2 regions of the Cronobacter dublinensis subsp. dublinensis LMG 23823 genome follow, and region 1 is predicted to be linked to the other one. Evidence: predicted binding sites of a transcription regulator. Region 1 holds the regulator's gene; the other holds the start of a gene.

The links. The regulator PhoB, encoded in region 1, activates phosphate uptake and scavenging genes when phosphate is short. The targets are predictions, from matches to a motif close to CTGTCATAAAACTGNCNNAT.
Region 2: pstS (phosphate ABC transporter substrate-binding protein PstS) is a predicted target of PhoB. The motif match lies at 2,583-2,602, and genes of this name have one in related genera.

What each region holds. Positions count from the first base shown of each region.
Region 1 covers NZ_CP012266.1:1,059,039-1,063,872, forward strand. The annotation lists gene sbcC (exonuclease subunit SbcC) at 1-1,062, opposite strand, end outside; gene sbcD (exonuclease subunit SbcD) at 1,059-2,273, opposite strand; gene phoB (phosphate response regulator transcription factor PhoB) at 2,472-3,161, shown strand; gene phoR (phosphate regulon sensor histidine kinase PhoR) at 3,184-4,497, shown strand.
Region 2 covers NZ_CP012266.1:13,143-17,976, reverse strand. The annotation lists gene pstA (phosphate ABC transporter permease PstA) at 1-357, opposite strand, end outside; gene pstC (phosphate ABC transporter permease PstC) at 357-1,316, opposite strand; gene pstS (phosphate ABC transporter substrate-binding protein PstS) at 1,456-2,496, opposite strand; gene AFK67_RS00080 (hypothetical protein) at 2,695-3,021, shown strand; gene AFK67_RS00075 (hypothetical protein) at 3,110-3,727, opposite strand; gene glmS (glutamine--fructose-6-phosphate transaminase (isomerizing)) at 3,811-4,834, opposite strand, start outside.

The DNA of each region.
Region 1 (4,834 bases):
CTCTGTCAGCCAGCGGGCCACCTGGTCGAGCTCATCGCTGCGGGTCTGCGCCTGCTCCGCCGCCGCCTGGCGGATCGCCCGGCGGCGCTGCGCGCTTTCCTGTAAGCGAACGCTCACTTCTTCGTGCTGACGTCGGGTGGCGGCAAGCGAGGTCTCCAGCTCCTGACAGCGCAGCCAGGCCGGACGCAGTTTTTCCGCTGGCAGCGCCGCCTCCAGCCGGGCGAGCTGCGGGGCGGCGTCCTGTAACGCCTGTTCCGCCTGTGCCGTACCCCGGCGGGCCGCCTCAAGCGCGGCGGCGAGCGCGCCGCGCTGGGTCAGCCACAGGTGCTGCTGCTGTAACTGACGCTGCTGCGCCAGCTGCGTTTTTTCATCGTCAGTGAGCGCCTGCAAACCTGTCGTCAGGCTTTCGCGTTGTGCCTCGTCCAGTAGCGTGACGCCCTGCGCCTGAGATTCCAGCTTCTCAAGCTGGCTGCGGGCCTCTTTATGCTGCTCGAAGATGCGCGCCGAGACCTGGCCGTAAATTTCAGTGCCGGTCAGTTCTTCTAACAGTTCGGCACGCGCTCTGGCCTCGGCGTTGAGAAACGCGGCGAACTGCCCCTGCGAGAGCATCATCGAGCGGGTAAAGCGGTCGTAATCGAGCCCGGTGAGCGCGGCGATGCGATCGAGTTTGTCTTTGATTTTATCGGCGATGATTTTGCCGTCGTCGCAGCGCGCAAGCTCCACGCGCGGGGCTTGCAGATTGCCGTCCGGCTGGCCGCGGGCGCGGCTCTGGCTCCAGAAGGCGCGCCAGGCGACGCCTTTGACTTCAAATTCTACCTCCGCCAGGCATTCGGCGGTGTCGCGGGTCATTAAGTCGTTCTGGCTTTGCGACAGCGCGTTCAGGCGCGGCGTGCGGTGATAGAGCGCGAGGCAGATGGCGTCAAGCAGCGTGGTTTTGCCCGCGCCCGTCGGGCCGGTGATGGCGAACAGCCCGTTGCTGGCGAACGGCTCGGCGGTAAAGTCGATTTTCCATTCGCCTTTCAGCGAGTTCAGGTTTTTCAGCCGCAGGGTTAAGATTTTCATGCGTCGTCCTCCTCGTGCAGGCTCTCCAGCGTGCGGGCGAACAGCGTGCGCAGCCGCGCCCGCTCGGGTTCCTCCAGCGCCTCCAGCTCCAGACGGCGCTCAAATACTTCTTCGACGCCAAGCTCGCTTAAGGTTTCGGTGCTGAGCGTGCCGAGCGCGCGCTCGCGCATTTCGCGGCTGCGGCGCAGCAGGACGACTTCCACCGGCAGGCTTTCGGTAATCTGGCTTATCTGACGGTGCATGTCGTGCAGGAACTCGCTGGTGTCGATTTCGATATCGAGCCAGACTTTGGGCTCATCCGGCGCGTCGCGCCACTGTTCGAGCTGCGCGGTGATGGATTCCAGGCTGCCTTTTAACACCGCGAGCGGCTGACTGACCGGCACCGGGAGCGCCGTGACGTCGTGCAATTTGCCGTCAGCGAACTCCACCAGAAACACGCTTTTCTCTTTGCCGGTTTCATCAAAGCTCAGCGCAATCGGTGAGCCGCTGTAGCGGATGTGCTCGCAGCCCGCCACTTTCTGGGCGCGGTGGATATGGCCAAGCGCAATGTAATCGGCGGGTGGAAAACGGTCCGCCGGGAAAGCGTCAAGCGTGCCTATATAGATGTCGCGTACCGCGTCACTTTTGGTCACGCCAACGGTAGTGAGATGGCCGGTGGCGATAATCGGCAAATTACGCTCGCCGCGAAGCGCGCAGGCGGCCTCATAGCTCTGCTGGTAGTGCTGGCTGATGGCCTCCAGCAACTGCTGCTGTTTTTCGCGCCCCGACTGCCCGCTGAGGCTTCGCAGCACATCGCGCGGGCGCAGGAACGGAATGGGGCAGAGCACCGCGCCGGGCTCGCCGTCGCGGCGGTATAATAATGTGGCCTGGCTTTCCGGCGTGAGCTGCGCGCTGGCGATCACCTGCGTATTGAGACAGGCGAGCAGCTCGCGGGATTCATTGAGCGTCGCGACCGAGTCGTGGTTGCCGCCAAGCACGATAAGCGGGCACTGCGCCGCCTGCAGTTTGACCACAAATCTGTTGTAGAGCTCGCGCGCATAACTTGGCGGCGCGCCGGTATCGAAGATATCGCCCGCGACGATAATCGCGTCCACCTGATGCGCGATGGCCGCGCCGAGCAGCCAGTCGAGAAAGGCTTCATGTTCAGCCGCGCGGCTTTTGGCATAAAAATTTTGACCAAGATGCCAGTCTGAGGTATGCAGAATACGCATGGGATGCCCTGTGGCTAAAAAGCGAGAAGGGGATTATAAACATCCGGTACGGCGGGTGTCCTGTTTCGTCGCGCCGCGTGGTTTTTTCGCCTGCGCTGACAGGTCATCTTACGGTCATCTTTTTCATAAATCTGTCATAAATCTGACGCATAATGGCGCCGCATAACATACTGTTTACTTTATTTAACAGGGCGAATCATGGCGAGACGTATTCTGGTCGTTGAAGATGAAGCACCTATCCGCGAGATGGTGTGCTTCGTACTGGAACAAAACGGTTTCCAGCCGGTGGAAGCGGAAGATTATGACAGTGCGGTGAACCAACTCAATGAGCCCTGGCCGGATCTGATTTTGCTGGACTGGATGCTGCCTGGCGGATCGGGGATCCAGTTTATTAAACATATCAAGCGTGAAGCGTTGACCCGCGAGATCCCGGTGGTGATGCTGACGGCGCGCGGCGAAGAAGAAGATCGCGTGCGCGGCCTGGAAACGGGCGCGGATGATTACATTACCAAGCCGTTTTCCCCGAAAGAGCTGGTGGCGCGTATTAAAGCTGTCATGCGGCGCATTTCACCGATGGCGGTAGATGAAGTCATTGAAATGCAGGGCTTAAGCCTCGATCCGTCATCACATCGCGTGATGACCGGCGAAAATCCCCTCGATATGGGGCCGACCGAATTCAAACTGTTACACTTCTTTATGACACACCCGGAGCGCGTATACAGCCGCGAACAGCTGCTGAACCACGTCTGGGGCACCAATGTGTATGTGGAGGATCGCACCGTCGATGTGCATATTCGCCGCCTTCGCAAGGCGCTGGAACATAGCGGTCATGACAGAATGGTACAAACGGTGCGCGGCACGGGTTATCGGTTCTCGACGCGTTTTTAAACCCAAAACAGGAGTGTGACGCGTGCTGGAACGGCTGTCATGGAAAAGACTGGTGCTGGAGCTGATGCTCTGCTGTATCCCGGCGCTGGTTCTCGGGGCGATATTCGGCTATCTGGCATGGTTTTTACTGGCGGCGGTGACCGGATTGCTTATCTGGCATTTCTGGAATCTGCTGCGGCTCTCCTGGTGGCTGTGGGTGGATCGCAGCATGACGCCGCCGCCCGGCAGCGGCAGCTGGGAGCCGCTGCTCTACGGCCTGCACCAGATGCAGTTGCGCAATAAAAAGCGCCGTCGCGAACTGGGCAATCTTATCAAACGCTTTCGCAGCGGCGCGGAATCGCTGCCTGACGCCGTGGTGCTGACCACAGAAGAGGGCGTCATCTTCTGGTGTAACGGCCTTGCGCAACAGCTGCTTGGCCTGCGCTGGCCCGACGATAACGGGCAGAATATCCTTAACCTGCTGCGCTACCCCGAGTTCACCAGCTACCTGCGCGGGCAGGCGTTTAACCGCCCGCTGCATCTGGTGCTCAATAACGGGCGGCATCTGGAGTTCCGCGTGATGCCCTACAGCGAAGATCAGCTGCTGATGGTAGCGCGCGACGTGACGCAGATGCATCAGCTCGAAGGCGCGCGGCGCAACTTCTTCGCCAACGTCAGCCATGAGTTGCGCACGCCGCTCACCGTATTGCAGGGCTATCTTGAGATGATGCATGAGCAGGTGCTCGAAGGGCCGCTTCGCGAGAAAGCGCTGCATACCATGCGCGAGCAAACCTACCGGATGGAAGGGCTGGTGAAACAGCTGCTGACGCTCTCGAAAATCGAGGCGGCGCCCGCGATGCAGCTTAACGAAACCATCGACGTGCCGATGATGCTGCGGGTGGTGGAGCGCGAAGCGCAGACGCTGAGCCAGCAGAAGCACACCTTTACCTTCGAAGTAGACTCGCAGCTTAAAGTGCTCGGCAATGATGAGCAGTTGCGCAGCGCGATTTCCAACCTCGTGTATAACGCGGTCAACCATACGCCGGCGGGCACGCATATCACGGTACGCTGGGAACATGTGGCTCACGGCGCGCGCTTTAGCGTGGCGGATACCGGGCCTGGGATCGCCGCGGAGCATATTCCGCGCCTGACCGAGCGGTTCTACCGGGTGGATAAGGCGCGCTCGCGCCAGACCGGCGGCAGCGGACTCGGGCTCGCGATTGTGAAACATGCGCTGACGCACCACGACGCGCGTCTTGAGATAGAAAGCACGCCCGGTAAAGGAACGACGTTTTCGTTTCTGCTGCCGGAAAGACTCATTGCTGCCGCGCCTGCCAGCGCCGATTCTGCGCTGTAGCTTGTAACGTCTGCTTTCCAGGGCCAGCCATAAGCTGGCCTTATTCATTTTTTATCCGCCATTCAGCGCTTTTTTCATCGTTTGCTGCTTTTTTGCCCGCGCGAATCGCCGGAGGTTTTTTACGAAATTAGATTTTATCACTGCCCTGAAACTTAGATCTGGCATAAAGGTCTGGTTTTACGATCCCGTCTTGCCTTTAAACGTTATAAGCGTTTAAATTGCGCCCCTGCTATTGCCAGACCGACTGTTTTTGCGCGGTAAACCGAAAAACAATTCTTCGCCAGCGTGATCGGGAAGCATATCCCGCTGTCAGCGTCTGAAATGGCCGTGTTTTCGT
Region 2 (4,834 bases), 1.0 Mb from region 1:
TTCGGCGATGAACGACTTGCGACCATATTCCGCGAGATAAATCCCCGCCATGATGCCAAGCGGCGTACCGATAACCGTCGCCCAGAGGATCAGCAGGCCGCTGCCCGCAAGCGCGTTCGCAAGCCCGCCGCCCGCGGTGTTCGGCGGCGGCGTCATCTCGGTAAAGAGCGCCAGCGACATGCCGTCGAAACCGCGCGATACCGTGGAGAATAAGATCCAGATAAGCCAGAACAGGCCGAACGCCATCGTCGCCATCGAGAGCGTCAGGGCGATGCGGTTTTTCATGCGCCGCTTCGCCTGCATTTTACGGCGCGACTGCGCAAGTTGAGCGGGGTTTTGCAGTTCGATAGTCGCCATTAGCGCGCCCCCTCGTTTTTCGCCAGACGCATAATCATGAGTCGGGAGATAGCCAGCACGATAAAGGTGATCACAAAGAGGATCAGGCCGAGCTCCATCAGGGCGGCGACATGCAGACCCGATTCCGCTTCGGCGAACTCATTCGCCAGCGCAGATGTAATGCTGTTGCCCGGCATATAAAGGGAAGCGCTGTCGAGCTGGTAGGTGTTGCCGATGATAAAGGTGACCGCCATGGTTTCGCCGAGCGCACGGCCAAGCCCCAGCATAACGCCGCCGATGACGCCGTTTTTGGTGAACGGCAGCACGATGCGCCAGATAACTTCCCAGGTGGTGCAGCCGATACCGTAGGCCGACTCTTTCATCATCACCGGGGTCTGTTCGAACACATCGCGCATTACGGCCGCGATATAAGGAATTATCATGATAGCGAGGATCACACCCGCCGCCAGAATGCCGATACCGAACGCCGGGCCGGAGAAGAGCGCGCCGACAAACGGAATAGCCGACAGCACGTTGCCGACCGGCTCCTGGAAATACGTCGCGAACAGCGGGGCGAAGATAAACAGGCCCCACATGCCGTAGACGATACTCGGAATCGCCGCCAGCAGCTCAATAGCGATGCCCAGCGGGCGCTTCAGCCAGCCGGGAGCCAGTTCGGTCAGGAACAGCGCGATGCCGAAGCTCACAGGAACCGCGATCAGCAACGCAATAAAGGAGGTCACCAGGGTGCCGTAAATCGGTACCAGCGCGCCAAAGTTTTCATTCGGCGCATCCCATTCCTTGTTCCAGAGGAAGGAAAAACCAAATTTTTCCATGCTCGGCCAGGAAGAGAAAATCAGCGACACGATAATTCCGCCCAGCAGCAATAGCACAATCAGCGCAGCCAGTCGGACCAGCGCGCTGAAAATCATATCGCCCTTTTTACCTGGGGGGTTAAATACAGGCTTGGTGGCAGCCATATTTCACTCTTCAGTTAAACTCTGTTTTGAATGATGCCCGGCAGCGTGATGCGTACCGGGCCTACAAAAAACAGCATGTTACCGGATTTTTGTAGGGCGGATAAGCGAAGCGCCATCCGCCATCTTCGGTAAATCTCTATCAATACAGCGCTTTACCACTGCTGTCTTTTACGTTGGTCTTCCATGCGGCGCGAACCTGCTCAACCACGCTGTCCGGCAGAGAGGCGTAATCCAGGTCGTTAGCCTGTTTCGCGCCTGACTTGTACGCCCAGTCGAAGAACTTCAGCACTTCGGCGCCCTGCTCAGGTTTCTTCTGCTCTTTGTGAACCAGAATGAACGTGGTAGAGGTGATAGGCCATGCGTCGTCGCCTTTCTGGTTGGTCAGGTCCTGAGCGAAAGATTTGCTCCAGTCCACGCCTTTAGCGGCGTTAGAGAAGCTCTCTTCCGTCGGGGCGACCGGCTTGCCGTCAGCGGAAACCAGTTTGGTGTAGGTCAGGTTGTTCTGCTTGGCGTAGGCGTATTCCACGTAGCCGATAGAGCCCGGCAGACGCTGTACGAACGCGGCGATACCGTCGTTGCCTTTACCGCCGAGACCGGTCGGCCAGTTAACGGTAGAGCCGGAGCCGATTTTCGATTTCCACTCGTCGTTCACTTTCGCCAGGTAGCTGGTGAACACGAAAGACGTACCGGAACCGTCAGCGCGACGTACCACGGCGATGTTCTGCGACGGCAGTTTTTTGCCTGGGTTCAGTTTGGCGATAGCCTCGTCATCCCACTTCTTGATTTTGCCAAGGTAGATGTCGCCGAGGGTTTTGCCATCGAGCACCAGCTCGCCAGACTTGAAGCCCGGCAGGTTAACCGCCAGCACCACGCCGCCGATCACGGTCGGGAACTGGAAAAGACCTTCTTGCTGTAATTTTTCGTCAGAAAGCGGCGCGTCAGAAGCACCAAAATCAACAGTGTTAGCAATGATTTGTTTCACGCCACCGGAGGAGCCGATACCCTGATAGTTCACCTTGTTACCGGTTTCTTTCTGGTAGGTATCCGCCCATTTGGCATACACCGGCGCCGGGAATGTTGCGCCCGCGCCAGTCAGACTTGCTGCCGCGAAAGCGGAAAAAGCGCTCAGAGATAAGGTCGCGGCGACAACAGTTGCGACGGTGGTACGCATAACTTTCATAATGTCTCCTGCTGGTGTTCGTAATTTATTGTTTCGTGGCTACGGTGAGCAAAGTAGGACAGTTTGGTGACAGATAAATGTACGAATTATGACAGTTTTATGACAATGAAAAAGATGCAGAAATCTCTTACTTAACTTTATGAATAATAATGCTTTTATAATTCCGCAACCCGCCCGACATTTATAAGGATAGCCGTAATGATAAAAAAACTGTCATTTTTCTCCGTCGCGTCACTGTTCCTTGTTACGTCAACAAGTTATGCCGCGCCAGCTCAACTGGATGCGCACAGTGGCCGCGTTCACGGCGCGCCTGTCACGATTTTTACCAGCGAAGGCGTTATCGCACCTTCTAACGTCGATATTTCGGATGTGGAAAAAGCCGTTGACGCGTACAAACGTAAAGAACAAAACCGTTATTCAGACGACAGAAAGGACAGCGATCTGGAAAGCCGGGTGAGGTCGCTGGAGCAGGAAAACGATAAGTTGTCCCGTGAACTGGAAGATTTAAAACGCAAGATTAAATAAGCGATGGGCTCCCTGTAGGTATAAGACAGGGAGCTGATCCATGTGCCCGGCTATCAAGGGCGCCAGACGGCTCACGCGTATCCGTTACTTATCGGTCTGGCTTATCGCGATTTTTTGCCCGTTTTAATGCCCGTTTTTTCGACGGGCGCTGAAGCGCTGTGGTATGGAAGCGGCGCATTTTGTTCGCGAGACACCAGCGGCCCAGTCTGAACATCTCCTCACTGTTCATCATTCGCCACGCAGCCCACACCAGTAGCGCGCCCGCGCTCCAGCAGAGCCAGAACGCGCCGGAAAGGGGACACGCTATCAATCCGGCAATCAGTGTCGCCAGACTTAACGCCGCATGAAAAAACTCGCTATACAGAAACAGCCGCAAACCGCGGTGCCGCCCTTTTTCTATCATCAGCGTCACGAGGATCAGCAGGACCAGCCAGATAACCCCTGAGAGTATCCACAGCACAGAAAAAGCGGGCCGCAGCGCGACGAGATTGAGTACGGCGCTTAATACCATGGCATAGACGCACCCCACCGGTACGCGCCAGAAACGGCGCGAGCCGATAATGCGAACATTTGGCAAGTCGTGACGCTCAGCCATTCTAAGTTTGAGCTTATGCAGCCTGCGGTGGGCGATATCATCATCCACCTCGGCGCTGTAAGCGATGAGCTGATAAAACCGTGTGTCAGCGAGGCGCTGCATAAACGACATAACCTATCCGTTTCATGACGTTGTGAAAAAAAAGAGGCTGCCTCCCGGCAACCTCTTCAGAGCATAACACGTGCGCAAAGGGCTTATTCCACGGTGACGGACTTCGCCAGGTTACGCGGCTGGTCAACGTCGGTGCCTTTGATGAGCGCGACGTGATAAGCCAGCAGTTGCAGCGGCACCGTGTAGAAAATCGGCGCGATAACGTCTTCAACATGCGGCATCGGGATGATGTTCATGTTGTCGCTGCTGCTGAAACCGGCGTCCTGATCGGCGAAGACGTAGAGCACGCCGCCACGGGCGCGGACTTCTTCGATGTTGGATTTCAGTTTTTCCAGCAGTTCGTTGTTCGGCGCCACGACGATAACCGGCATATCGGCGTCAATGAGCGCCAGCGGGCCGTGCTTGAGCTCGCCTGCCGCGTAAGCTTCGGCGTGGATGTAAGAGATCTCTTTGAGCTTCAGCGCGCCTTCCAGCGCAATCGGATACTGATCGCCGCGGCCCAGGAACAGTGCGTGGTGCTTGTCGGAGAAATCCTCTGCCAGCGCCTCGATGCGTTTGTCCTGCGAGAGCATTTGCTCGATACGGCTCGGCAGCGCCTGCAGGCCGTGAACGATATCGTGCTCAATGGACGCGTCCGCGCCTTTCAGGCGGCTCAGTTTCGCCACCAGCATCAGCAGAACGGTCAGCTGCGTGGTGAACGCTTTAGTGGACGCCACGCCGATTTCCGTACCGGCTTTGGTCATGAGCGCCAGCGAAGACTCACGCACCAGCGACGAGCCGGGCACGTTACAGATGGCCAGCGAGCCGAGATAGCCCAGCTCTTTGGACAGACGCAGCGCCGCCAGCGTATCCGCGGTTTCGCCGGACTGCGACAGCGTGATCATCAGGCTGTTGCGGCGCACGGCGGATTTGCGATAGCGGAATTCCGAGGCGATTTCGACATCGCACGGTACGCCTGCCAGCGCTTCAAACCAGTAGCGGGAGACCATGCCGGAGTTGTACGAGGTGCCGCAGGCGACAATCTGGATATGCTCAACCTGAGACAGCAGTTCATCGGCATTCGGGCCAAGCTCGTTTAAATCCACTTCACCGTGGCTGATGCGCCCG